2 regions of the Salicola sp. Rm-C-2C1-2 genome follow, and region 2 is predicted to be linked to the other one. Evidence: predicted binding sites of a transcription regulator. Region 2 holds the regulator's gene; the other holds the start of a gene.
What was found. The regulator LexA, encoded in region 2, represses DNA repair genes until DNA is damaged. The targets are predictions, from matches to a motif close to TACTGTNTANNTANACAGTA.
Positions count from the first base shown of each region.

Region 1: a site for LexA is predicted at 7,800-7,819, ahead of uvrD (DNA helicase II). Genes of this name have one in related genera too.

Region 1 covers NZ_JBEFNF010000003.1:266,643-277,522, forward strand. The annotation lists gene ppnN (nucleotide 5'-monophosphate nucleosidase PpnN) at 1-447, opposite strand, end outside; gene thiI (tRNA uracil 4-sulfurtransferase ThiI) at 524-2,026, shown strand; gene AAF659_RS08465 (methyl-accepting chemotaxis protein) at 2,044-4,005, opposite strand; gene AAF659_RS08470 (hypothetical protein) at 4,312-4,707, opposite strand; gene AAF659_RS08475 (porin family protein) at 4,719-5,915, opposite strand; gene AAF659_RS08480 (methyl-accepting chemotaxis protein) at 5,954-7,567, opposite strand; gene uvrD (DNA helicase II) at 7,878-10,031, shown strand; gene AAF659_RS08490 (patatin-like phospholipase family protein) at 10,007-10,880, opposite strand, start outside.
Region 2 covers NZ_JBEFNF010000010.1:14,894-25,773, reverse strand. The annotation lists gene AAF659_RS14150 (NAD-glutamate dehydrogenase) at 1-3,788, shown strand, start outside; gene AAF659_RS14145 (sensor domain-containing diguanylate cyclase) at 3,793-4,755, opposite strand; gene AAF659_RS14140 (response regulator) at 4,752-5,786, opposite strand; gene AAF659_RS14135 (DUF6586 family protein) at 5,965-6,450, shown strand; gene AAF659_RS14130 (hypothetical protein) at 6,463-6,726, shown strand; gene AAF659_RS14125 (cell division inhibitor SulA) at 6,720-7,184, opposite strand; gene lexA (transcriptional repressor LexA) at 7,217-7,825, opposite strand; gene yccX (acylphosphatase) at 7,894-8,166, opposite strand; gene AAF659_RS14110 (DUF6231 family protein) at 8,185-8,679, opposite strand; gene AAF659_RS14105 (error-prone DNA polymerase) at 8,701-10,880, opposite strand, start outside.

The sequences.
Region 1 (10,880 bases), on a different contig from region 2:
CTCGTGTTCCGCGCGCAGGATCTCGGCGTTGCGCAGGACCTGGAAGATGAGGTTGGTGATGTCTTCTGATTGTTGCGGGTTGTACCAGCCGGCGGTGGCGAGTATCGAGTTAGCGTAGACAATGTCGCGCAGCACGGAAAACAGGTGCTCGCGGATGCCCCGGATCATGTCGCCGTCGACAAAAGCACTGGGCGGGGCATTATGGAGTTCAATCTTGATACCGCGCGGCTGCTGCAGCAGAGCCACCTCGAAGTCATGGTAGGTTTCCATGATGGCTTTGCTGTCGTCACTGACGGTGCCGCTGTTGAGCACGGCCAGGGCGCACTGGCGGAACAGGTGGTAGAGGCCGCCCTCGCCGTCGTCCTTGAGCTGGTTCACCTCCTTGCTGGAGAGGATCTCCAGGCTGCCTTCGGGGGAGACGCGCGCGTGTACGCCTTGTGGGGACATAGTATTAGCCCTTCGGTGTCGGTTAAAATCCCGCCTCTGCCGAACAGGGCGCGATCCAAGCCAACTAGTGTTACCCATGGTCCATTACCTCATCAAGATTTCGCCGGAAATGGCGGTTAAATCCAATCCCGTTCGGCGTAAGCAGTTGCGCCAGATGCGGCGCAATGTACGCCGGATGATGCGCCAGGTTGATGAACGCATTGAGGTGCGTCCGGGCTGGGATCGGATCGACGTGTATGTGCCTGGCGAGGATCCGGACGCCGAGCAGCGGCGTACGGAGGAGCATCATGAGGACGCCGGTCCGGGTGAGCGGGTTGTGCATTACCTGCAGCGCATGCCCGGCGCCCAGTTCATCCTGCTGGTGGACGATCTGCCCTGGCAGAGCTTTGAGGATGCGGCCGAGAAGGTCACCGACGTTTACCGGGAAAGGCTGGAGGGAAAAACCTTCGCCGTGCGCGTGAAGCGCCGGGGGGCGCACAGCTTCAGCTCACAGCAGCTGGAGCAGCACCTGGGCGGGCACCTGCTTAAGCATACGGGCGCTTGCGGGGTGAACCTCAAGAATCCAGAGATCGCTGTGACGCTGGAGGTCAAGCGTGAAAGCCTGGTAGTGGTGCGGCGGCGCTACGCAGGCCAGGGTGGGTTTCCAGTCGGGACCCAGGAGCCGGTGCTAACGCTGATATCGGGTGGTTTCGACTCCGTCGTGTCCTCCTACATGGCAATCCGGCGGGGGCTGCAGACCCATTTTCTATTCTTCAATCTGGGCGGCACGGCTCATGAGGCGGGCGTCCGTCAAATGGTACGCCATCTCTGGTCAGACTACGAGTCCTCCCATCGGGTCTATATGATCTCGGTGCCCTTTGAAGGCGTGCTTGGGGAACTGATGACCTGCATCAACACGTCATACCGGGGCGTGGTGCTCAAGCGGCTGATGCTGCGGGCGGCCGAACGCATTGCCAATGAAATGCATATCTCCGGCCTGGTAACCGGCGAGAGCATTTCGCAGGTTTCCAGCCAGACCCCCCTCAATCTGGGACTGATCGACCAGAGTACGGATATGCTGGTTATGCGGCCCCTGGTATTCATGAATAAGGACGAGATCATCGATACTGCGGACCGGATCGGTGCTTATTGGATGGCGGCGAACATGCCGGAGTATTGTGGTGTGATTTCGGAGCGGCCGACAACCAAGGCCAGAAGGGGCCGTACTGAGCGCGATGAGGCCTTTTTTGACGACGCGGTACTGGATGCTGCCGTGGCCAATCGCACTATGGTACCAGTGGACCAGATTCTGGAAAGTGAGGTAGGCGTTGATGACGTGCCACGGGTGAACACGCCCTCACAGGGCGATGTGATTATCGATATCCGCCATCCCGGTGAAGCGGCGGACGCACCGCTGACGCTCACCAACAATGAGATCCACGCCATCCCTTTCTATGAGCTGAATCAGCGCTTTACGGAGCTGGATAGCAGCAACCGCTACCTTCTCTATTGCGATGAGGGCAGTATGAGTACCTTGCACGTGGGTCACCTCATGGCGGAGGGCTACCACAACGTCGTGGTTTACGAGCCGCAGGACTGATCCCTGTCCTGCAGGTTTCAGATCCTGAACTGGCCAACCACCTCTCTGAGACGCTCCGCCATTGAGGCAACCTCATCACTGGCGCGGTTGGTCTGTTCGGTACCGGAACTGCTTTCCTGAGCGGCCTCCACAATCCGGGTCACGTTCTGGTTGATCTCCTCCGCAGCCTGGCTCTGTTCTTCGGCTGCAGTGGCAATCTGGGTGACCTGGTCACTAATGGTTGACACCGACTCCTCAATAGAAGTCAGCGAGTCTTTGGCGCTTGAAGCCCGCTGCTGATTGTCGTTCGAGCGCTCTTTCGCCTGCTTCATGGTTGCCACCGCCTTATTGGTCTCCGAGATCAGGCCATCAATGATGCCCTGGATCTCCTCGGCGGATTTATTGCTGCGCTGGGCGAGAGCGCGGACCTCATCCGCAACGACGGCGAAGCCGCGCCCCTGTTCGCCCGCCCGTGCTGCTTCAATGGCGGCGTTCAGAGCGAGCAGGTTGGTCTGCTCGGTGACCGAATGAATGACGTCGAGGACGGTCTTGATCTCCTGGCTGCGCTCGGAGAGCTGGCCCACGACCGCCGTCATGTCATCCAGCTCGGTGCCCAGCGTCTCCATGGCCGCGGCGTTTTCGGCAACCACTGTGCCGCCCTCCCGGGCTTTGGCATCCGCATCCGAGGCGGCATCAGCAACCTCGTTACCATTACGCGATACCTCCTGCACTGTGGCCGTCATCTCATTGATGGCGGTGGCGATCTGGTCGGTGTCGTTGCTCTGGCGCTCAACCGTCTGACGGGTTTGGGTGGCGATGTTGTTCAACTGTTCCGCGGCGGAGGCGAGACTTTGAGTGGTACCATCCACATCCTGAATGGTCTCTTGCATTCTCTGGACGAACGCGTTGAATTGCCGGGAGAGCTGGCCGATCTCATCGTTTGTTTCCTCGGGTAATCGCTGCGTCAGGTCGCCTTCGCCGGCGGCGATGTCGTACATCCGATTGGTGACTTTGCGAATGGGGCTGGTCAGATAGCGCGCCAATGCCACCGCGATGCCGGCGGAAACCAGGATCGCCAGAAGCCCCATAATCGCGATTTGCCACGCCATTGTGTTGGCGCCGGCCATCATTTGTTCTCTTGGAATGAGTCCCATGAACCGCCAGCCCAGTTCCGGTGAGGTGAAGACGGTGGCCTGATAGGCAGTGCCATTCAAGGTTACGGTGCGGCTGTCTTCATCCATGCTGGCGAGTTTCGATAGGGTGCTGTCTTCGAGTTCGTCCACGTTATTGAAGTTGGTGTCCGGAGCCAGGGGGTTGGCGAGGATGGTTCCGTCTTCTTCCACAAGCACAAGGCGGCCGCCTTTGCCGAGCTCGATGTCATTGACCATTCCCATGAGGCCTTTCAGTGACACATCAATGCCGATGGCACCAACGAACTCACCCGCTTCGTCGCGCACTTCGCTGGCGACACTGACCAGGCTGGTATCATCCGCCTCAAAGTAATAGGCGTCGGTCATGATGGTGGCGCTTGAGGCATTCTTGACTTTTTTGTACCAGGGCCGTTCACGGGGGTCATAGGGCGCGCCGCTGGCGCCGATGGGCCATTGCACAAACTCACCGTTGCGGCTGCCGAAGTAAACATAGGCGAGACCGCCCTTGGTCTCGGCGTAGCGCTTGAACAGCCGATACATCATGGCTTCTTCAAAGCTGTTTTTCTGCGGCGTCATCTCGCCCGAGCTGCTCGCATCCAGATAACGGGAAAGGTTGCCAACAGACTGCGCAATGCGGGTATCCGAAGCAAGGAATCGGGCTTCTTTGCGCATGGTTTGGAAGAACTGGGTGATGGAGTAGTCAACCTGCCGGATCTGCTGCAGGCTGGCTCTGACGGCGTCCTGTTCAGCGGTCTGGCGGGCCTGGTAGATGGCAAGCGCCGAAACGCTTGCGATCACTGTGATCAGTACGAGGATGAAAGTCAGAACCAGTTTCTTCGTGATGGACATGGCCGGTCCCCCCCCCAGCTGTATGCATAAGCTATTTATTGGAGCATAGCAGTATTCGCCTATCGTGCTGGGTTGTAGCGGTGCAATATGCGGTCGTAGTGAAGATGGCGCCTACGCCAATGTGCGCCATCGCGCTGAATGGGTGCCAGAAACAGGTATAAAGATCTCTATCGGACTGCTCCTGAGAGCCTGCTTGTCACTACAAAATAATTGAGAAGGGTTTTGGACAATGAGGGATGTTGAGGTGTGTTGGCTATTAAGAAACCACCACGCCTTTACACGGCATGGTGGCTTTTTCGCAAGTACTTAGTTGCTCAGGATGACATCGACGGAGTCATCCACGTCCGCAGGGTCGGCGTAGCCGATGCTGTTGGGCGTGGCGGCCACTTCATCAACCATCCGGGCGGAATCACCGACTTCGGTCGGCGGTTCGCCCTCGCCGGTGAAGGTCTGCTCGGCCCAGAACGACTTGAGCTGGGAATTGCTGCGGCCGGTAATCCAATCATGGAATTCGCGACGGATCGTGCTGCCTTCAGCAATCTCAAAGGGGGTCGCTGCATCGCTGCGGTTAAGATAAAGCGCGCGCACGTCGCTCTCGGATAGATTATCCGGACCGTCCGGATGCGCGATCACCACGACCTCCGCCATGCTCAAGGGTGCGGCGAAGAGGCCGGCAAGCGCCATCATGCGTAGTGTTTTCATGTCGGGGCTCCTTAAAATGCCGCGTCGAGCTTGAGGGTGTAAACGTTGGTGTGGTCGAAGCGGTTGCCTTGGCCAGTCGCAAAACTTGTTGCGTTACCACTCAAGCCGCCGGAGGTGTCGCCAAAGGCCCTTGAATGGGTCCAGTCCGCCTTGAGGGCGATACCGGGCATGGCATCCCAGCGTACGCCGAGGCTGTAATCCTCACGCTTTTCGTTGAACGCTGCCAGCGCGGCTGCGGGACTCGTTGGAGCGACAGGACGCTTGTCGTCATCCTGGGTTTCCACCCACGCGTAGGTGACGTAGGGCATGACGTCGTCGAACCGGTAGCCGAGAGTGGCATAGGCGCCGTCGCGTTCCGGGAACACCCCATCCGTATCGCGCCGGGTGATCTCCGAAACCGCCAGGATGTTGCCTTGCTCATACTCAATACCCAGTCCGTAGAACTTGCCGTCCTCGTCTTCAGTCGGAAGGTTGCCAATCGAGGTATCGGCGCGCGCGGCGACGCCTCGTACTGTCCAGGTGTAATCCGTCCAGGACACTACGGCGCCGGCTGTGTTGCGCAGCTCCGTTCCCCCGACCAAGTCCTCATTTTCGCTGTGCCCCGCAAAAACCTGAGTGCGGATCGGCTGGCCGAGAATGTCAAAGTTGTAAGTCACATCTGCCCCGGTAAAAGAGCTCAGTGACACCTGGTCATAGACGGCATCAGGGGCTTTGGCGAAGGGTTGCGCGTAGCCCAGATCCAGCGAGTCGGAGTACATAAACAGCGGAGTGCGCATTTTACCGGCGCGCAGGCGCAGCCCATTGTCCATCTTGTGACTTATATAGCCCCATTCCAGCTGGGTTTCCCATCGATCGCCCCCTGCCGCTTTCGGCTCCCCCCGGGACAGCAGCTGGAATGTGGCCTTGGTCTGCTCACTCAGGTCAAACGTACCCTGAACCGCGAACAGCGTTTGCGACCGGACCTCAGAATCCTCGGTTATTCCGGCGTATCCGGCATCATTGCTGGCGCGGGCATAGCCGGTGCTCATGAAACCGTTAATGCGGAAGTCACGGTCACGGGAATCGCGCATGTCCTGCTGGAGTCGCTCAAGTTCGCTTTCAAGGCGGTCCAGTCGCTCTTCCTGATCCTGGGCATGAGCGCCGGTAACGCCGGCGCTGACCAGCAGGCAAAGGGCCAGGCGGGACTTTGCTGTTTTCAATTGCTTCATGGTGGTGCTCCGTTTTGTGTTGTTGGGAGTTGCCGGGGTTACACACGGAACTGAGAGGCAATCTGGTGCAGGCGCTGGGTGATTTCCCGGCTGTCCTGGCTGGCCTTGTCCAGTTCCTGAGTTGTCTCAATGACCTGCTCGGCATTGCTGTGGATGTCCGAGATATTCGTTACAACGTCATTGAATGTAGCGGTCTGCTCGTGAGTGGCAGCCGCAATCTGCTCGTTGATACTGCTGATGCTTTCGACGTTCTCAAGGATGCTCTGGAGCACCTCCCCGGATTCACGCGTGGCATCGACCCCGGTCCGGGCTTTTTCGACGCTGCTCTGCATGGCCTTGACCGAGGATTCCGCAAGGTTTGAAAGCTCGGAAATCACTGTCTCGATCTCCTGAGCTGACTGCTGGGTGCGAACCGCCAGGTTTCTGACTTCGTCCGCCACGACCGCGAACCCGCGCCCGTGATCACCGGCCCGTGCGGCTTCAATGGCCGCATTCAACGCCAGCAGGTTGGTCTGTTCGGTCACGGTCTTAATGGTGTCAAGCAGCCCCGCAACTTTGTTGGAGTGGCTTTCAAACTGGTTAACGAGCTCGGCGCACTGATCAATTTCCTGCGCCAGATCCTGAATGGTCTGGACGTTGCCGGACACATGGTCCTTGCCGCGGTTCGCGTACTCCGCTGCGCCCTGTGTCTGCTCCGAGGCGTTGGTCGCAAAGTTGGCCACTTCTTCCACGCTCTTGACCAGTTCATCAACTGAATTACGCGCCGAGGCGATAGCTGAGGATTGCTCGTTGATGCGCTTCAGGTTTGTGCTGCTGGTCGCTGACAGCTTCTGCGAGACCTCTTCCAGACCCGCCACATCAGTGCTGATCGTGCTGAATGCTGTGTGGAGCTTTTCGATAAAAGCGTTGAAATGGGTAACCAGCTCTTTGAGTTCATCGCCACCGTCGTAGTCAATACGTGAGGTCAGATCGCCCTCCCCGGAGGCCATATCCCGCAGAGGCTGAATAACACGATTGAGGCTGTTCGTGATGGAGCGGGCAATGAGCAGGCTCAGAACCACAAGTGCGACGATGGCAATGGTTGCTATGGTCAGCCCCAGCGTGGTGCTTTGTTCCGTGGTTGTAACCGTGTCATCAATGGCTGTGTTGAAGTCGGACCGGGCCTGGTCGCGCAGTTCTTTCATATCCGCCTTAAGCTGCTTGAGACGATCTGAGTTGGCGGAGGCATCCTGGCTCAATGCGCTCATGTCCGCGTCGCCCTCAATGAACGCCGAGGCGATCCTCGTGGCTTCGCTGTAGTAGCGTTCAAGCTCTTGCGAAAGCCGGTTGAAGCGGTCCCGCATTTCAGGCGCGGTTGTTTTCAATTCACTCAGGTTATCCTGAATGGTCTTGTGGTAGGTCTCTGTCTCAGCCAGCTTATCTTCATTGCCTGTGGTCACGGCTGAGTTGATCTGAGCTTCCATTAACTCAAGTTGCCCGAGATTAACGGTTGCCAGCTCCATGGTGGGATAGAGCTCTTCGTCTACAAGGTTCAGGCGATCAGCGTTCTGGCTCTGGGTGTACAGGTTGAACCCCTGGGTCACGATCAGGGCTATAACGGTAATACCCACCAGAAGGGCAAGTTTCAGGGCAATTGAGAGTCTTTGAAGCATCGTCGTGTTCAACCTTTTTATTAGAGGCGAATTATATATTAACCGCCCGCTGAGCGTGGCCTTGGCATGTTGTCCTATTGTAAATCAGTCATCCTATTATTGTGGATCGGCTGAAGGTGTCTGCTCTTGAGTAAGGAGTTGCCGAAATCCTGCAGCCCTACGCGTGCTTGGCTCCATGGTTTACTTAAGGAATAGCAGTTCAGGTGCAGACTGCAATATTTGAGCTTAAGCGTACTGGATACCTGAACAGGGTTGGCTGTTATACTGGTGGACTTTCACCCCATTCACCGCTAAAGGGCCCAGAGCAACCATGGATGTCTCCTCCATCCTCGACCCCCTCAACGACGCGCAGCGCGAAGCCGTTACCGCGCCGGACAGCCACGTGCTGGTGCTGGCCGGTGCTGGCAGCGGCAAGACGCGGGTGCTGGTGCACCGCATTGCCTGGCTGATCCAGGTGGAGCAGCTGCCGGCCTCGAGCATCATGGCTGTGACCTTTACGAACAAAGCGGCGCGCGAGATGCGTGGGCGTATTGAGGAGATGCTCCAGATCCCGACCCGGGGCATGTGGGTCGGCACCTTCCATGGCCTGGCGCATCGGCTGCTGCGGGCGCACTGCCAGGATGCCGGGTTGCCGGAGAACTTTCAGGTTCTGGACGCGGACGACCAGCTGCGTCTGGTCAAGCGGGTGATGCGTGAACTGCAGCTGGATGAAAGCCGCTGGCCGCCAAAGCAGGCCCAATGGTTCATCAACTCCAGCAAGGATGAGGGGCTGCGCCCGGATCACATCGAGGACCACGGCGATGTGTTTACCACTACTCTGATCAACGTCTACCGAGAGTACCAGAAGAACTGCCAGCGCAGCGGCCTGGTAGACTTCGGCGAGCTGCTGCTGCGTTCCCATGAGCTGTGGCTGGAGAAGCCGGAGCTGCGGGCGCACTATCAGCACCGCTTCCGGCACATGCTGGTGGATGAGTTCCAAGACACCAACGCCGTGCAGTACGCCTGGCTGCGGGTGCTCAGTGGGGATCGCGTACCGCTGACGATCGTGGGTGACGACGACCAGTCCATCTACGGCTGGCGTGGCGCGCGCATCGAGAACATCCAGCAGTTCCAGCAGGACTTCGGGGGCAGCCGGATGGTACGCCTGGAGCAGAACTACCGCTCGACCCAGACCATTCTGGAGGCAGCTAACGCCGTCATCGCCAACAACCAGGGGCGCCTTGGGAAGGATCTTTGGACGGACGGCGAGACGGGCGAGCCCATCGATCTTTACGCCGCCTTCAATGAGCAGGATGAGGCCAACTACATCGCCGACACCATCAGCGACTGGGCCCAGCAGGGCAACGCCCGCTCCGAGTGCGCCATTCTCTACCGCTCCAACGCCCAGTCCCGTGTGCTGGAGGAATCGCTGCTGCGCCAGAGCATTCCCTACCGCGTCTATGGCGGCCTGCGCTTCTACGACCGCCAGGAAATCCGCAATGCCCTGGCCTACATGCGTCTGGTCAACTACCGCCACGACGACGCTGCGTTTGAGCGCGTGGTGAACATCCCCACTCGGGGCGTGGGCGCCAAGGCCCTGGAGACGGTGCGGGAAGCCGCGGGGCGCGAGGACGTCTCGCTGTGGCAGGCCACCGTCAACCTGCTTCATCACCAGTTGCTCAAGGGCAAGGCCCGCACCGGCCTGCAGGCGTTTGTGAACCTGATTGAACAGTTGGCGGACGACCACGAGAATCTGCCCCTGAACTCGCTGGCCGAACGGGCTGTGCGCGACACCGGCCTGCGCGACTACCACGGCAAAGAGAAGGGTGAGAAAGGCCAGGCCCGGGTTGAGAACCTGGACGAGCTGGTGGGCGCGACCCGTGAGTTCCGCGTTGAAGACGACCAGAACCCATTGAGCGAGTTCGTCGCCCGTGCCGCCATGGATGCGGGGGAATCCCAGGCCGAGGAGGATGAAGACAGCGTACAGCTCATGACCCTGCACTCGGCCAAGGGCCTGGAATACCCCATGGTCTTCCTGACCGGTATGGAGGAGGGGCTGTTCCCGCACAGCATGTCCGCCGAAGAGCCGGGACGCATGGAAGAGGAGCGCCGTCTCGCCTACGTAGGCATGACCCGCGCCATGCGCAAGCTCACCCTGACCTACGCGGAATCCCGCAAGCTCTACGGCCAGGAGCGGTTCAATGCGCCCTCACGGTTCATCCGTGAGATTCCGGATGACCATATGCGCGAAGTTCGACTGCGCAATACGGTGAGCCGCCCCACCATGTTCAGCAACGCCGGCTCCGCCGTAAGCAACGAAACGGAAACCGGCTTTCAGCTCGGCCAGCGCGTGGTGCACCCGAAATTCGGGGAAGGCATTGTGATGAACGCCGAGGGCGCGGGCAGCCACGCTCGGGTGCAGGTGAACTTTGCGGAAGGCAGCAAGTGGCTGGTCCTGGCCTATGCCCCTTTGGAGCCGGCCTGAGAGGACCTTAAACGGCTCAGACGACGCCGGATCTGTTGCAGAAGGCCGGGAGCTTTGGCATCCAGGGTCTGGCGGATGCGGGGGATGGCATTCTGGCAGGCGTCATAGCCTTCCCGGAACAGGGCATCACTCTGGTCCGGGTCGGTCCGGTCGTAATCGGCAAGATCAAGCGACAGCACAAAATCAGCCTCGGCCAATTGGGTGCGGGTATGGCTGTCGATGGCAATGTCGAAGGCTGTAATCAACGCGTCGAAGATACCGCCGGGCTGGCGCGGCCGCCGGCTGCCATTGAGATCAATCCCCATCACAAAGTCCACGCCCCGTGCTCTGAGCGGCGAGATCGGCACGTTCTCGACCAGGCCGCCGTCCACCAACAACTGCTCACCCCGTTCGATGGGGCTGTAAAGTCCCGGTACGCAGGCACTGGTCATGGCCGCCTCGGCCACATCCCCGCTATCTAGAACAACCCGGGTTCTTGAGGCAAGATCGGTGGCGATGAACGCCATCGGGCACGGCGCCTCGGAAAAGTCCCGCTCGCCGATGTGGCTGCGAACGAAATCACCCATCGCTGAGTTGTTCATGATGCCGTAGCGGGACCACCCGAAGCTGGACACTTGCCACCACTCCAGCTCCGAGCAGGCATCGCGAATGGCTTCCGGCGTGTGCCCAAAGGCATAGAGCGAGGCCATTATTGCGCCAATGCTGGTGCCCGTTATGTGCGTTGGGCGGAGACCATGCTCTTCCAGGGCTTTCAGTGCCCCCAGGTGCGCAATGCCGAAAACGGCGCCGCCGCCAAGGGCAAGGCCGAAGGTGGGTTCACGGTTGGTGAGGGGGAATTCAAATCGAGCC
Region 2 (10,880 bases):
CCGGCTTCCAGCGTGAGGATTATGCTGGCAAGGAGCTCGATCAGATCCTGACGGTGTATCCTAGGGATCAGTTGTTCCAGATTGAAGGCGATGAGCTTCTCAATGTGGCCAAGGCTATTCTCTATATTCAGGAGCGACGCAAGATCTGGCTTTTCATGCGCGAGGATGTTTACGGCCAGTTTGTGACCTGTCTGGTGTTTGTGCCACGTGAGCTTTACTCGACCCAGCTGCGGGTGAGTATGCAGAACGCCTTAGTGCGGGCGCTGGATGCTGAGGGTGTGGATTTCACCACCTATTTCTCTGAATCCGTGCTGGCGCGCACCCAGTTTACGGTGCGCGTGCAGCCCCAGGAGAACCGGGTTCTGCCGGTGGATGAACTGCAGCAGAAACTGGTGGAACTGGCGCGCTCCTGGCAGGACACCCTGCACGAAGCTCTGGTTGAACATCACGGTGAGGAGATTGGCACACGGCTGTCCGCCAGCTATGAGAACGCCTTCCCAGCCGGCTATAGAGACATGTTCTCCGCGCGGCGGGCCGCGATTGATGTGGAGTACCTGGATCGCATCCGTGACACGGGCCAGATGGCCATGAGCTTTTACCGGGATCCGGAGGAGACGGCTAATACGCTGCACTTCAAACTGTTCCATCCGCGTGAACAGCTGCCGCTTTCCGATGTGATCCCGGTGTTCGAGAACATCGGTTTCCGGGTGATCGGTGAGCACCCGTTCGAAATCACGGATCGCCAGGGGAACACTCATTGGATTCATGATTTCGCACTGCAGTCGCGTTCCGGCAAGCCCATTGATATTGAGCGTATCAGGCCGATTTTCGAGGCGTTGTTCACGCGCGTCTGGAATGGTGAAGCAGAGGATGACCATTTCAACCGGCTGGCCCTGGCCGACTACCTGGACTGGCGCTCCATCGGGCTGCTACGGGCCTATGCCCGTTACATGCAGCAGATCCGTATCAGTAACAGTCAGAACTTCATCGCCGGTACTCTGTCCCGGCACGGTAAGCTGGTATCGCTGCTGCTCCAGTTCTTTGATGTCCGCTTTAATCCCGAGCGTTACCAGAGCGCGCGCCAGTGTGAGGCGGCTCAGAAGAAGATTGCGATTGAATTCGGAAGTGCTCTGGATGAAGTTCCGAACCTCAGCGAAGACCGGGTGCTGCGGCTATTCCTGGAGTTGATGCAGGCCACAACCCGAACCAATTTTTACCAGCAAGGGAGCAATGGTGACGCCAACTGCATCAGTCTCAAGTTTGACTCTGCCCAGCTGGCAGATCTTCCGCGCCCAAGGCCGGTCTATGAGATCTTTGTCTATTCTCCCCAGGTGGAAGGTGTTCACCTGCGCGGCGGCAAGGTCGCCCGCGGTGGTTTGCGCTGGTCGGATCGGTTTGAGGATTACCGGACCGAAATCCTGGGGCTGGTGAAGGCTCAGCAGGTCAAGAATGCGGTGATTGTGCCGGTGGGCGCCAAGGGTGGCTTTGTTGCCAAGCAGATCCCCAGTGATGCTGACCGGGACCAGGTCCAGGCTGCCGGCCGAGTCGCGTACAGCTGCTTCATCCGCGGACTTCTGGACGTGACGGACAACTTCATCAACGGTGAAGTGGTTCCGCCTGCTGGTGTCATCCGTCACGATGACGACGATTACTATCTGGTTGTAGCACCGGATAAGGGAACCGCTACTTTCTCGGATCTAGCCAACGAGATCTCCAACGAATACGGCTTCTGGATGGAGGACGGTTTTGCCTCCGGCGGCAGCTACGGCTACGACCATAAGAAAATGGCGATTACCGCCAAGGGGGCCTGGGTCTCGGTCGAGCGCCACTTCCGTGAAATGGGGCTGAATACGGATTCCGATGAGTTCAGTGTTGTCGGAATTGGCGACATGGCCGGGGACGTTTTCGGTAATGGCATGTTGCTGTCCCGCAAAATCCGGCTGGTGGCAGCCTTCAATCACCAGCACATCTTCCTGGATCCGGAACCGGACATCGAGGCTAGTTTCCGGGAGCGCGAGCGACTGTTCGCTCTTCCGGAGTCGAGTTGGGAAGAATATGACACAACGCTGATATCGGAAGGCGGAGGCATTTACAGCCGGGCGGCCAAGTCGATTCCGTTGAGCAAACCGGTGAAACGGCTTCTGGGTACACGTTCCGACCACATGCCGCCCAATATGCTGATCTCCCATCTTCTGAGAATGCAGCACGATCTGCTCTGGCTTGGGGGTATTGGCACCTTTGTGAAGAGTCGCCAGGAATCCCATGGGGATGTTGGCGACAAGGCTAACGATGGCCTGAGGGTTAATGGTGCCGAACTCGGATGTCGGGTTGTGGGTGAAGGCGGTAATCTCGGCATGTCCCAGGCCGGACGGGTGGAATTTGCACTTAATGGCGGCCGCTGCAACACGGACTTCATAGACAATTCCGGTGGTGTTGATTGCTCCGACCGCGAGGTCAACATGAAGATCCTTCTCAACCGCCTGGTTGCCCAGGGGGACCTGACCCTCAAGCAGCGCAACGAATTCCTGAACAGCATGACTGAGGATGTTTCGGGGCTGGTGCTGGCGAATAACTATCGCCAGACTCAGGCGATCTCCATCGCCAACTCGGAAGGCGCCTCAAGGCTCGAGGAATACCGGCGCTTAATGACCCGATATGAAAATCGAGGACTGCTGGACCGGACACTTGAGAATCTACCTGACGAAGAGGCGCTCAGTGAGCGCCAGGTTGCTGGCCGAGGCCTCACCCGCCCGGAACTGTCCGTGTTGATCGCCGTAGTCAAGGCGGACCTGAAACAGGTACTGGTCGGCAGCGATCTGCCGGAAGATCCCGGCATCAAGTCAATGATCCGCGAGATGTTCCCGTCGCAGCTGGTTGAACGCTTCAGTGAGGAACTTGAGCGCCACCAGCTGAGACGTGAAATCATCGCCACGCGCGTGGCCAATGACCTGGTCAACCATATGGGCATGACCTTCGTGGAACGACTTGAGCAGTCGACCGGCGCCACGCTGCCCTCCATAGCACGCGCATACCTGATCGCCAAGACCATTTTCCGCCTGGATTACTGGTGGCAGCAGGTGGAGGCACTTGACTACCAGATCCCGAGCAGCCTCCAGGTTGAGCTCCAGAGTGAGCTGATGCGCCTTGTCCGGCGCGCAACGCGCTGGCTTCTGCGTAACCGGCGCAGCGAGATTGACCTTTCTGTCCAGATTGAGCGCTTCCAGGCCAGGCTGGATGCCATGGCAGCGGATCTTCCGTCCTATATTGGCGAGCGGGCGACGGAGACCTGGCAGCACGAGCGTGATCGTCTCGCAGGTGAGGGCGTTCCTGGGGCTCTGGCCGGGGTCGTGGCCGGCAGCGGCTATCTGCTATCTGGCCTGGGTATCATTGATGCCAGGGAAGAGACGGGGCTTGACCTCAGGGAGGTGGCGCACCTGTATTTCGCGGTTGGGGATGAGTTGGAACTCGATTGGTTTGCAAAAGCCATATCCGCGCTTGAGCCACGCAGCCACTGGGAGGCACTGGCCCGGGAAAGTTTCCGTGAGGACCTGAACTGGCAGCAGCGCGCCCTGACCACCGGCATTCTGCGCTCGCGCAACGCGAAGGCAGACCTTGAAACCATGCTCCAGGCCTGGACAGACGAGCATGCCGGGCTGATCGAACGCTGGCATGGCATTCTGGGAGAGTTTCGGAACCAGAGCGCACCGGAATACGCCATGTTTTCCGTGGCTCTGCGCGAGCTTCTGGATTTGGCGCAGAGCACGGTCTACGCAGGTGCCAACGGCTGATTGACTATTGATTGCCGGCGAGAGCGATCTGGTTGCGGCCATTCGCCTTGGCTGCATAGAGCGCTTTATCGGCGTGCGACAGCCACTGCTGGTGATCGCTCATGGCATCAGTGACCTGGGCAACACCGAGACTGACCGAGCATTCAAGTAGGCCGGCTTCGGTCGTTACCTGCATGGAGCTAATCGACTGGCGTAGCCGCTCCCCCAGTATCTCGCCGCCTGCGAGGTCCGTTTCCGGCAATATGACGGCAAATTCCTCACCGCCATAACGACCTGCAATGTCGGTCTGCCTCAGACGCTCCATGACCATGGCAGCGATAGCCCTGATGACATCGTCACCTGCCTGGTGCCCCCAGGTATCGTTGATGGGTTTGAAATGATCAATATCGAACATCAGAAGCGTCCCGACGCTGCGGTAGCGGCGGAATCGCTCAAACTCACTGGCAAGCAGTGATTCCCACGCACTGCGGTTGAGCAGGCCAGTCAGACCATCGGTCTGGCTCTGCTGCTCCAGGCGGGCGTTGGTGCGTTCCATCCGCAGTCTTGCGGTGGCGCTGTCCGTCACGTCATACACCAGTAGACATACATGATCCACTTCACCGGAAGCGCTGCTCAGGGGACTGAAGGTTATGTTCTGGTACATGTAGGCTTCAGTGCCGGTAATCGGGCGCGCGTTGCGGAACGGAAACGGGTGGGGGCGCTGTTCCCAGGTGGTGAAGGTTCGCATGTTCAGCGTGAGCACGGTTTCAACCTTGCGTCGGATCCAACCCTCAGGGATATCCGGGAAAATTTCGAACAGGGGACGGTTCTGGACCTGGGTGGCACTGAATCCGCTGTGACTTTCCATGAACCCGTTCCAGAGTCGAACGTTGAACTGGCGATCCAGAACAACAAGGCCGACTTCAATGGTCTGGAGCATGTCCATGAGCCAATGGAATTCATGCAGCTCATTCTGTGACTCGGTCATGCCGTAACTCCGGCGCTGGAATTGGAAAGCCATGTCAGCGTTTGGCGTAACGGGGTCACTGAATCCTCGCTGAATAGTAGAAGTAGATCACACTCGATATTATGGGACTCGATAGCGTACGTAAGTTCAATAGTCAGGATTTGCTGCCAGGAATACTGGCTGCTCTCCAGCAACTCGCTGATGTCCAGGTGGGTGCCCAGCACAACGGGATGGCTGAGGCCGAACTGCATGTCCATCTGCTGTCCGAAACCACGCAGAAACGCGCCCACCATGATGCTGGATAGATCCATGAGGGACTCGAGATCACGGTTGGCATTATTTTCATCGGGAATGCCAAGGAGATGTGCCATCGTATCCATGTGCGCATTATTGAACAGCAGCAGCGCTTCGCCGGCGATTCCGGCACCAATGAAGCCCTGACACACGCCTGACCAGCTGGAGGTTGATTCGGTGATGTTCAGTGCCATTTTCAGTTCAGAGACCGCCAGCATATTGACGCGTGGAACAGGAAGCCTGATGAATACATCCAAAAGGCGTGCGAGAAGATCCCCCGCCTGACCCATGGCGATATTGGCGATTTCCTGAAGCGCATCCTGCCAGGGCACGTCCGTGGCTGAGGATGGCGCAGGGGCTGAGGCCGTTACTGGCTCGGGTGCCAAAGTGGGGCTGTAGAGCCCATAGTCTTTCAGCGTATCGGCCAGGATATCCGGGTCAATGGGTTTGCGGATGAAGTTGAGGGCGCCCAGGCGGCGAACCCGTTCATACGCCCCGGGTTGGATATCGCCTGAGACTACGATAACAAGGGCAGGCAGTTCTTCCTGATGAATACGTTCCAGAACCGCGTAACCATCGGACCCGGGCATATTGAGGTCTAGGAAAACAACAGCCCCTTTGCCGTCACGGATAGCCTCGAGGCAAGCATCACCGTTTTCGACAAAAGTCAGTGCCGTGTCCCAGTCCCGAGGGAGAGACCGAGCCATTTGTTTGCGGGCCATGGAGGAGTCATCACAGATGATCACGCCTGTGGGCATCGGCAGCTCCTGAATGTGTGGTGGAGCGCCGCGCCGGTCTATACCGGGGCGGCGCGTGTTATCTCTAAAGGGTAGCAGGCTGAAGGGGTTTTTCACTTTGTTGGTTGCGGCTGCGGGGAAGTCAGCCGGTTATGTTCGTGATAATATAAGGGCAACTGATTGCCAAAGAGAACTGCTGATGCCGGATGCCGAGCGGTGTTCACTGCTACGGGAAAAGCTAACCCTTGCAGGGCAGCTGGTGGCGCTATCGGATGAGGCCGGTCACCGAAGGACAATGGTGACATCAGAGGCGTTGGTGCAGGGCACTGTAGCCCTGGTTGCCGAGGCTCGCGACATTCTGTTGACGCTGGTTGCTGAAAGTGCTGGTGATGACGCGGCTGATGTTGATTGCCTCGCGACTCTGCGTGCACGAGTTGGCGATCAACCTGGCGAGGTTCAGGTGCTGTCAGCTTCTGCCGCGGCAAGCGACAGCTGGTGGTCAAGACTCGAAGCCCTTCTGGCGCGTCAACAGGAGGCGGGGAGGCGCGGCTCGCAGCCGCGTGATCCGGGGGTGATTGCCGTGGCTGCGGCCGGACCCGACTGTTCTCCAGAAGCACTTCGTTCACTGATCAGCGATTTCAGGGATTATTTTGAGACGTTCGTGGAACGTCACAACCAATGGTAAAAGGCGTTGTCTATGCCCACATCCTTTTTGGAAATCATTCAGCTTCCCACTGGCGAGTACGCGCTGCGCCGGGCGGATGATGAAAGTACACCACTGGTGCGGATCCGCTTCTCAGATGAAGCCAAGGAGATGCTCCAGGACAATGACCTGAACGTGGCCAAGGCTATGATCACTGCCGGCCTGGAGGCGGCAGGGTCAACCACCGATGATATCGGTGACGTGGACATGGAAGAGGAAGATACCATGCCCCCCGCCTACAATCAGACCGTTCACTGACGATGGTTCTGTCTCTGGCGCAGTATGACGCCATGGCTGTGGCCGCGGACAGACGCGCTCTCCAGGCGGGCATAGCTGTGGCGACTCAGGCCTGAGGTCCAGAGCACTACGCCATGGCAGGTGCCCGCTGAGAGCGCCTTTGTGGCTAGATCTTCGGCGCTGTGCTGCGCCGACGAGCGCAGAATCAGAAGCTGGTGCTGGATAATGCCGTGATGCTGCTGCCACTTGCCGACCAGCCCTGCCGGCGGGTCAATCCAGGCGAGCCAGCGCTCCTCCTGGTTGAGCTGGGTCAGCATCGGTAAAAGCAGCTGGAAGTTCTCGACCTGCTCTTGCGGCAGAATGATCTCCGTAACGTTCGCCTCCGGCGCGCCATCGTCGCCGCTATGGCTGACGCTGGTGGGTGGTGCACCGGTAATAGGGCTTGTCTGTTTCTGGGGACTGAGATCCAGTTGTTCCATGATAGGACTCCTGTCAGCGCTGTGGGGCCGGATCAGTGCAGATCACCGCGGCGGATGACGCCCACGCCCAACCCTTCAATGTCCAGTGGTGTTTCGGTGAGATCCACCTGGATGGGCTCGAACTCATCATTTTCGGCAATGAGCCAGACCGTGCTCCCGTCCCGGCGGAAGCGCTTGACGGTTACCTCGTCCTCCAGCCGGGCCACGACGATCTGACCATTGTGAATCTCCGTGGTGCGGTGCACCGCCAGGAGGTCGCCGTCCAGGATGCCCACATTCTCCATGCTGGTGCCGCGTACCCGCAGAAAATAGTCTGCGGCGGGTGTGAAGAATCCGGGTTCCAGGGTGCAGTGATCCTCGATGTGCTCTTCGGCGAGGATGGGGTTGCCGGCAGCTACCTGGCCGACAATGGGAATCCCCGGGCTTTCTTCTCCTTCGGGGAGACGGATACCCCTGCTGGCGCCTTTGACCATTTCAATGGCGCCTTTCCGGGCGAGGGCGCGGAGATGTTCCTCGGCTGCGTTAGCGGATTTGAATCCCAGAGTGGTGGCGATCTCAGCCCGTGTGGGCGGATACCCCGTGGAGTGTACGTGCTCACGGATGAGATCGAGAATCTGTTGCTGTCTTGAGGTCAGGTTCATAGTTAGGGCCACTGTTTTTTTGTACAGGCACTGTCAATGTATACAGTTTTTGTGGCCCTGTAAAGAGGTCAGCCAAGGGTGAATCCGGAAGGGGCTACCGTGCTGGTTGGGTGGCTTTCAACACGGCTTACTGAGGCGGCGGGCGGACCTTCATGGAGCCACTCAATGAGCTGACTAACGGCGTTTTCCGCGCCACAGGCGAGTACTTCCACACTGCCGTCAGGCTGGTTGCGGGCGTAGCCGGTAATGCCCAGCTTCTGGGCGCGGATGCGAGTGCCGTCCCGGAAACTCACTCCCTGAACATGGCCCTCAACGCGGGCGAGAACGCAGGTTTCTGCCATTGCTGTGCTCCTGTGCTGTTACCAGCGGGCTTTGTCCCACATTTCGGGGTTGGCCCAGTTGTCTGGATTGTTCCATTCGCGAACGTAATTATAGGTGTCCAGGTCATAGGCGAACAGGGTGGCGTTCACGGGCTCCGTGTACTGGTAAAGGCGTGTGAAACCCATGCCGATGAAATCCTGGAAGCGCCAGGGGCTGTCGTTTCGCACCAGTACGGCAATACGTGTGGCGCCCATGTTACGCAGCTGACCGAGCAGCTTCTGGCCCCGGGCCTGTGGCAGTTTCTCCAGGGTGTCCGTAACCAGAGCCAGCTCGAAAAGCTGGGGTAGCGGGAAGACGCTTTCAGGCTCCTCAGGAGGTAGCTTCAGGCACTGCGTTGCTGTTGTGCGTTCCGGCCACCGCTGCAGACACTGCTCGGCGATACCGGCGCTGTGTACCACGGAGGCGGGGCGGTAGTGATCAAGGATCATGCCGATGTCGCTGGCAGGGTTGTAGCCGTTGGTATCAGTTTGCATGGCGGCCTCGCGGGCTGAGTGTTAATGAAAGTTTCGGCTGCTGACGCTGAGCCTGTCAATGAGGTGGCTGAGGTCATTGAGACGGCCAGCGATCACGTGAATGACGCCCTCATGGCGTTCCAGGGTTCCCCGGACCTGAAGCAGTCTTGCGTTGAGCAGGGGGCGGCGCTGGCAGCGGACGGTATCCGGCCAGACAACCACGTTGATGTTGCCGGTCTCATCCTCGAGGGTTACAAAGGTGACCCCGCCCGCAGAGCCCGGCCGCTGGCGCCCGGTAACCAGCCCCGATACAGCCAGGGGACGACCGCTTTCGGCGGTTTCCAGATCGGTCGCCCGCAGACAGTGGCGGAGCTGGCCGGATTCCCGCAGCTGGGCGAGAGGATGGCGTTCCAATGACAGACCAAGGTTGGCGTAATCCTCAAAGGTCCGCTGGGATTCATCGGGTTCCGGCATGCGCGAGCGCGGCTCCGGCATAGGCATCGCACCATCAGCAGCCAGCGGCAGAGCGTGATCGGGTTCCAGTAGATCCCAGCGCGCCTGGTGGCGGTTGCCTGTCAGGGGGTGCAGGGCGCCGCTCGCAGCGAGGATCTCCAGATCGGCGTGGCTCAGTCCTGTGCGCCGGCGCAACTCCGTCATACTGGTGTAACCCCTTCCGGGGCGGCGTTCAATCAGACACCGGGCCTTTTCCTGGGGCAGGCGATCGATAAGGCGCAATCCCAGACGGACTGCAGGGGGCTTGTCGTCGTCTTCCAGGCAGTGCTGTTCCTGGCTTTGATTGATGTCTACAGGCCGAATATTCACACCTTCACGCCGGGCGTTCTGTACCAGCTGTGACGGCGAATAGAATCCCATGGGCTGGCTGTTGAGTAGGGCGCATAGAAACGCGGCCGGGTGATGGCATTTGAGCCAGGCGCTGACATAGACCAGAAGTGCAAAGCTGGCAGCGTGGGATTCTGGGAATCCGTAGCCGCCAAACCCCTTCATCTGGCGGTATAGGTTTTCTGCGAATTCAAGGCTGTAGCCATTACTTTCAAGGCCATCTATAAGCTTTTCCCGGAACCGCGATAGATCGCCGTGACGCTTCCAGGCGGCCATGGCCCGACGTAGTTGATCAGCCTCGCCGGCACTGAAGCCGGCCGCTACCATGGCCAGCCGGATGACCTGTTCCTGGAAGATGGGCACTCCCAGGGTGGGCTCAAGCACAGTCCGGATGCGGTCGTCCGCATAGGGGACAGCCTCCGGTGCCTTACGACGCTGCAGGTAAGGATGAACCATGTTCCCTTGTATGGGACCGGGGCGGACGATGGCGACCTGTACCACGAGGTCATAATACTCACGGGGTTTCAGGCGTGGCAGCATGCTCATCTGGGCCCTGGATTCCACCTGGAATACGCCCATGCTGTGCCCCTGTTGGAGCATACGGTAGACCTCCGGGCATTCCGGCGGCACCTCCGCCAGGCTACTCGGCCCGCCATGGTTGCCCGTGAGTGCAAGTGCTTTACGGATGGCAGTGAGCATCCCCAGTGAGAGCACGTCCACCTTGAGCAGCCCCAGGGCTTCAAGATCGTCCTTATCCCATTGAATGACGGTGCGGTCGGCCATGGCCGCGTTCTCAACCGGCACCAGGTCGGCGACCCGCTCCGAGGCAATGATGAACCCCCCCACATGCTGGGACAGGTGGCGCGGGAAGCCAATGAGTTCGCGCGCCAGTGGCAGCAGGTGACGGGCCGGGCCCTGGTCATCCAGCAGGCCCTTGCGGCGCAGTTGCTGCTCCCAGTCATCAGCATCGTCGCGCCAGTCGATGCCCTGGACAAGCTGTTCGAGATGCATTGAATCCAGCCCCAGGGCCCTGCCGGCATCGCGCAGAGCGCTGCGCGGGCGGTAGCAGATGACAGTGGCGGCCAGAGCGGCGCGCTCGCGTCCGTACTTGCGGTAAAGGTACTGGATGACTTCTTCGCGGCGTTCATGCTCGAAATCGACGTCAATGTCCGGGGGTTCGTTGCGCTCCTTTGAGATGAAGCGCTCCAGTAGCAGGTTAACCCGTCTGGGATCGACCTCGGTGATACCCAGGCAGTAGCAGACCACGGAATTGGCGGCTGAGCCCCGCCCCTGGCAAAGAATGCCGCGCTCGCGGGCAAAGCGGACCACATCATAGATGGTCAGAAAAAAGGGCTCGTAGCCCAGGCACTCGATCAGCTCGA